2 regions of the Streptococcus sp. 2_1_36FAA genome follow, and region 1 is predicted to be linked to the other one. Evidence: predicted binding sites of a transcription regulator. Region 1 holds the regulator's gene; the other holds the start of a gene.
What was found. The regulator Rex, encoded in region 1, represses fermentation and respiration genes when NADH is low (regulators of the CRP and FNR family bind a similar motif). The targets are predictions, from matches to a motif close to TTGTGAANTANTTCACAA.
Positions count from the first base shown of each region.

Region 2: a site for Rex is predicted at 1,529-1,546, ahead of adhP (alcohol dehydrogenase AdhP). Genes of this name have one in related genera too.

Region 1 is NZ_KI391973.1:471,181-474,594, forward strand. It holds gene gyrA (DNA gyrase subunit A) at 1-389, shown strand, start outside; gene HMPREF0847_RS02295 (class A sortase) at 393-1,148, shown strand; gene radC (RadC family protein) at 1,232-1,912, shown strand; gene HMPREF0847_RS02305 (redox-sensing transcriptional repressor Rex) at 1,932-2,579, opposite strand; gene HMPREF0847_RS02310 (DUF4649 family protein) at 2,682-2,915, opposite strand; gene HMPREF0847_RS02315 (DUF1831 domain-containing protein) at 2,950-3,297, opposite strand; gene HMPREF0847_RS02320 (cysteine desulfurase family protein) at 3,287-3,414, opposite strand, start outside.
Region 2 is NZ_KI391976.1:48,568-51,981, forward strand. It holds gene HMPREF0847_RS08110 (S8 family serine peptidase) at 1-1,258, opposite strand, end outside; gene adhP (alcohol dehydrogenase AdhP) at 1,581-2,603, shown strand; gene HMPREF0847_RS08120 (TIGR02328 family protein) at 2,900-3,265, opposite strand; gene HMPREF0847_RS08125 (DUF2075 domain-containing protein) at 3,362-3,414, opposite strand, start outside.

The sequences.
Region 1 (3,414 bases):
TTAACCTAAGAGACGGTGACCAGGTTGTTGGAGCAGGTGTTGTGTCTGACAACGATGAAGTTCTTGTTATTACTGAGAAGGGTTATGGTAAGCGAACTCTTGCTAGTGAATATCCGACAAAAGGCCGTGGTGGTAAAGGGATTAAAACAGCTAATATTACAGAGAAAAATGGTCCTTTAGCTGGTTTAATGACAGTCAATGGTCAAGAAGATCTGATGATCATAACCAATACTGGTGTGATTATTCGGACAAGTGTTGCAAATATTTCACAAACTGGTCGCTCTACAATGGGTGTTAAGGTTATGCGTCTTGATCAGAATGCTCAGATTGTTACCTTTACAACTGTAGAAGCAGATGATAAAGAAGAGTTGCAAGACGAGAAGGAGTAAAATATGGCTAGAGGATCACGAAGAGCCAAGAAGAAACGTAGTAGACGTAATATTATATTAAATATTCTTTCGGTTATCTTACTGTTAGTTGCACTTGCCCTAATCTTTAATTCTTCAATTAGAAATATGATTATGGTTTGGCATACAAACAAGTACCAGGTTTCTAAAGTATCTAAGAAAGAAATTGAGAAGAATAAAGCAAGTAAAGGTAGTTTCAATTTTGAAAAGGTTGAGCCTCTATCGACTGAAGCAGTTTTAAATGCTCAATGGAAAGCGCAACAACTTCCTGTTATCGGTGGGATTGCGATTCCTGAACTATCCCTTAATTTACCAATTTTTAATGGACTGGAGAATGCAGGTCTTTATTATGGCGCTGGTACTATGAAAGAAACTCAGCAAATGGGAAAAGGAAACTATGCTTTAGCTAGCCACCATGTTTTCGGGATTACGGGAGCCAATGAAATGCTCTTCTCCCCTCTTGATCGAGCAAAAGCTGGTATGAAGATTTATCTGACAGATAAAGATAAAGTTTATACTTATTCAATAACTAGTGTTGAAAACGTGGAACCTGAAAGGGTAGATGTGGTTGATGATGCAGCTGATGGTACAGCAGAGGTTACTTTGGTAACCTGTGAAGATGCTGCGGCAACTTCTCGTACAATTGTTAAGGGTGTTTTAGAAAGTGAAACTCCATACAAAGAAACACCGAAGAAGATTTTGAACTACTTCAATAAATCATACAATCAAATGCAACTATAAATCTTATAATAAAAAAGAAGGAAGCATAAGTTTAATGCTTTCCTTTTTTCTTTTGCGAATAAATAGATTGTAAGGAGGTTTTTATGTACAGTATATCATTTCAAGAGGAATCATTATTACCACGGGAACGATTAGTAAGACTAGGAGCAGAGCAGTTAAGCAATCAGGAATTGCTGTCTATTCTCATTCGTACAGGAAATAAAAAAGAGAATGTATTCCAAATAGCTAGTAGAATTTTAGCATCAGTATCAAGTCTGACTGAACTGCGTCACATGACTCTATCTGAACTACAGGGGATATCTGGTATAGGGCAAGTAAAGGCGATTGAGCTACAGGCCATGATTGAGTTGGGTAGTCGTATTTCAAAAGCGGAGAATTTTGAAGGAGAACGTATACTGAGTAGTCAAAAACTTGCTAAGAAAATGCAACAGGAATTAAGTCATAAAAAACAGGAGCATTTGGTTGCACTTTATTTGAACACACAAAATCAGATTATTCATCAACAGACAATTTTCATTGGAAGTCTGACTCGGAGTTTAGCAGAACCTAGGGAGATTCTTCATTATGCGATTAAGCATATGGCGACATCAATTATCTTGGTCCATAATCATCCTTCAGGCGCGACTAGGCCAAGTAGGGATGATGATCAGGTGACTGAGAAAATAAAAGAAGCCTGCGAAATGATGGGCTTCGTTTTATTGGATCATTTAATTGTGGGAGGGGATAGCTATTATAGTTATCGAGAGGAAACAGACCTCATTTAAGGACGGTTAGCTATAGTGCTTAATCATGCTCTTTTTTCATAAAGTAGAGAAGAGTTTGCAGTTCGCTTGTCAAATCGACGTACTGAACCACAATTTCTTTTGGCAGGTGAAGATGTACAGGTGAAAAACTCATGATCCCTTTTATTCCAGCCTCTACAAGAATATTGGCTACTTCCTGGGCTTTTACACTTGGAACAGTTAAAATTGCTGTCTTGATGTCAGCGTCCTTGATTTTCTCTTTGATTTGAGAAATTCCATAAATTGGAATGCCGTCAGGAGTTTTTGTTCCAACTTCTTTATGGCTATCAACGTCAAAAGCCATGACAATTTTCATCTTATTTCTTTCGTGGAAGCGGTAGTGGAGAAGAGCGTGCCCCATATTACCAACGCCTACAAGCATGACATTGGTGATTGAGTTATCATTAAGTAGATCAGCAAAAAAATTCATTAATTTTTTAACATCGTAGCCAAAACCTCTGCGTCCAAGTTCACCAAAATAAGAAAAATCTCTTCGAACAGTAGCAGAGTCAATACCAATTGCTTCAGCAATTTGTTTGGAACTGGCTTTTTCTATTTTTTCTGCATTAAAACGTTTAAAAATACGGTAGTAGAGGGATAAACGCTTGGCAGTTGCACGAGGAATACTTGAATTTTTTTCAGTTTTCACAAAATCACGTCCTTTCATTTCTATTTTATAGAAAGTTTGTGAAAAAATCAACTATTTTAAAATAATCCAAGAAAGTAAAAATAAAAAAGAAAACTAAAATCCTTAGTTTTCTTTTTTATTTTCGTATGCTGACAAATCAAACTGTGACATGGTTCGATAGAGATTGCCTATTTTTCCTTCGTAGGGAAGTTCCTTACCGTTATAAGTCAAAGAGAGGACCTTTAAGTTATCCGGAATAGTGACACAGCCTGAAAAAGCTAGCATGAATTCATCAAAATCAAGATAACGAACGATTCGTTCGGCCTTATAAGAATCTAAGTATTTAAGTTCAATCATGTATATTCTCTGCTATTCTTGAATGAATGTTGGATTATTGTTCTGTCTTTATAAAAATCTCTCTCTCAACTAAACTATCCATCAAAAAGTAGAATTTCTGCTGAATAATCTTTTGATCTTCTGATTTAAAAATATTAACTAAGCGAAGACCAGATTTATCTGTGATATTAATTTTAAAGCCTGACAGGTCTTTATTGAAAATAATCTTCAACAAAAATCCTTGACCACTATTTGGAATTTCTTCTAAGAGGCGAGTTAGCTCAAAGTTTCCTACTTTTGTTTCGGCAAAGGTATTATCCTTTAATGTAAATTTTTTAACATTTGGATTTACTTCATAACTGTATAAACAATCTTTTAATGCTACTGACTTTTCAAAGGCCATGTGTTTCTCCTAAAATTTCTTTTAATTTTTTTGTTAAAATTTGTACTTCTTGAACAGTATTTTGATCAGAAAAACTGATTCTGAAGGATTCTTTTAATCGGGGGGATGTCTCACCAT
Region 2 (3,414 bases), on a different contig from region 1:
TCACTACCGTATTATCAACAGAGGCAACTGAAATAGCTCCTTCTGCAGTTGAAGGGTTTCCGACTAAACCATAGTCTGGATTTTCAGCTAGAGGTTTAGAATGGCCACTTCCGAAAGTATTTTCGTTACCAGCCGCAATTACGACACTGACTCCTTTAGCTCGAGCTCGTTCAATCGCTGCAGAGAGACTAGGACTCATGTTTACGACTGATCCTGTTGCTGAACCCAAACTCATATTGATGGAATCTGCCCCCAAGGCTACCGCATCTTCAATGGCCTTGATATAAATGGCGTCGCTCGTAGTTTTTTGACGGTCTGAGAAGACCCTCATGAACATCACTTGAGCTTCAGGAGCAACCCCATAGATGTATTCTCCATTGCTATCCTTCTTGTCTGGATTTCCAGCCGTGATACCAGTAACGTGCATCCCGTGAGAATAGCTATCTTTTTCCTTGATGCTATCATCGCCATCAATATAGTTATAGGCATAGACAACCTTGCTGTTATACCATTTACCATAATCAATTCCGGCCTTCTTCTTTGCCTCTTCAAGAGCAGCTTCCGTTTGGTATTTGGCTTTTGAAGGGTCCGAAATACGCAAGACTTCATGGTGGACGTCTAAACCAGAGTCGATAACAGCAACCAAGCGGCCTTCCCCTTTATAACCTTGAGACCATGTTTGAGGAACCTTGATGATTTCATTACTACTGATGCTAGTTGGTTGCTCGTCCTTGCTGACTTTATCTTCTTCCTCAGAAGTCGCAGTAGCAACTGGCTGACCTGTATTTTCTGACGCTACAGCTTCTGTAGTCGCTGGCTTGCTTTCAGGATTTTCAGCCCTAACCTCCTGCTTATCATCTTTCTTCGCAGATGAAGGGCTTGTTACCTCTGCTGTCGAAACAGTCTGTTTTGGCTCTGTAGCTACAGTTGTTTCGCTAGCTACTTGCTTTTCTTCCTTAGTTTCTCCTGCTGATGGAGCTTGAGCATTTGCTGGCTCTGAACTTGAGGATTTGTCTACTTCTTCAGAAGCTTGCGACTTTTCCTCTTTTACTGTCGCCTTATCCGCAGAAAGAGACTCCTGCTCTGACGGATCAGCTGTCGTAACTAGGCTTGACTGCTGACTCGCTTCTGATGTATTAACGGCAGTCTGTTCGTCCGCATTAGCTTGGCCTGAACCAAAAATCAAAGCAGTTCCCAACAAAGCCGAAGCCAAACCAAATTTGAACTTCCGAAGTGAAAAACGTTGTTGTCTTTTCATACAAAACTCCTCAATATTTTTTAACTCATATTATAATAAAAATTGTCTGAAAATTCATACTTTGTTATAAAATGTAACGAAAATGTAATATTCCCGAATGTTTTTCTACTTAATACCTATTTTATAAAGTTTGATGAGTCAATTTGTTTGAAATATAGAACAAAATTAGAATAATATACGGTTTTTAGCACCTTTGTCGTAAGAAATAGTCCTCCTAGCAATCTAGCAGGGAATTACTTTTCGTTGAAAGCGCTTGCTGATCCAAAAACTTTGTGATATAATTAACATATTAATGATAATAACTAAACAGGAGGAACTACTTATGAAAGCAGTTGTTGTTAATCCAGAAAGTACTGGTGTTGAAATTATTCAAAACAAAGAACTCCGTCCGCTTGAAACAGGTGAAGCTCTTGTAGAAATTGAATACTGTGGTGTCTGCCACACTGACTTGCACGTTGCACATGGTGACTTTGGTAAGGTCCCAGGCCGTATCCTTGGTCACGAAGGGATCGGTATCGTCAAAGAATTGGCTCCTGATGTAAAGAGCTTGAAAGTAGGCGACCGTGTCAGTGTCGCTTGGTTCTTTGAAGGTTGTGGCACTTGTGAATACTGTACTACAGGACGTGAAACTCTTTGCCGTACAGTAAAAAATGCTGGTTATTCTGTTGACGGTGGTATGGCTGAACAATGTATCGTAACAGCTGACTATGCTGTCAAAGTTCCTGAAGGTCTTGATCCTGCACAAGCTTCTTCTATCACTTGTGCCGGGGTAACCACTTACAAAGCCATCAAAGAAGCTCAGCTCCAACCAGGCCAATGGATCGTCCTTTATGGTGCAGGTGGTTTGGGTAACCTAGCTGTTCAATATGCTAAGAAAGTTTTCAATGCCCATGTTATCGCAGTCGACATCAACAATGACAAACTTGCCTTAGCAAAAGAAGTTGGTGCTGATATTGTCATCAATGGACATGAAGTTGATGATGTTCCTGGCCTTATCAAAGAAAAAACAAACGGTGGAGCTCATTCTGCTGTCGTAACAGCCGTTTCTAAAGTGGCCTTCAACCAAGCCGTTGATTCTGTACGTGCAGGTGGTCGTGTAGTAGCTGTTGGTTTGCCATCTGAAATGATGGACCTCAGCATTGTTAAGACTGTTCTAGACGGTATCCAAGTCATCGGTTCTCTTGTAGGTACTCGTAAAGACTTGGAAGAAGCCTTCCAATTCGGTGCTGAAGGCTTAGTTGTTCCAGTCGTTGAAAAACGCCCTGTTGAAGATGCCGTAGATGTCTTTGATGAAATGGAAGCTGGTACTATCCAAGGACGTATGGTACTTGACTTCACTCACTAATGCCTCTTTCTATTAAACAAAAAACGGACTACTCTATGGTTAGTTCGTTTTTTTATTGATTCTTTTACGGTATAGGGTTCTTAAGGTTTGTTGCAAAAAAGATCTCACTATTTATGAAGAAAACAGATCTATCACCCTGTTTATACAATAGCGTGCAACAAGCTCTTTTTCATCACTTTATAACTGAAAATACATCATAATACTAAAGCAAAAGACCTAGGGAATAATCCTTAGGTCTCATCTTTATGACTTAAAAAATGCGAAGAAGAATTTTGCATCGCAAACCTTTTGAGTCGTTATTCCAGCTCTATCCCCTTCTCACGGAGATTATCTACACATTCCTCATAGTAGCGGGCATCATGCTCACTGTAGATGGGATTGCCTAGCTTCTCCTCAGGCAAGTCTTCATAAGAAGGGCAGGTCTTACCACGGTAGTTCTTGTCCAGCCACTCTGGGCTGACCCGATAGCCACGACTAGCCATTTCCTCCATAATCAAGCGATGGTAAGCATAGAGATGGTAGGGCGAGTGGGTAAAGACATAGTCCACCGTCGCATGCCTTCTGCCCCAGCCATTGCCACGTAGGGCGCAGCACTCACGATGTTGCCCCAAAAGTTGAGGACGAGGAAGTTGAGGAATCAAGGCCTCATGCCAAAGTCTCATGTAAGTCTCCTTTCAGTAAAGTTAATTTTTGTAAGTAGGTGTTTGGATAAAGAGCTGGCATCTTCCTTGGAAGCCTGACAATAACTGATTATAATTTTATTTAATTGCTTTATTCAGAGCATCCCTTAATTCTTTATCAACTGCATAAA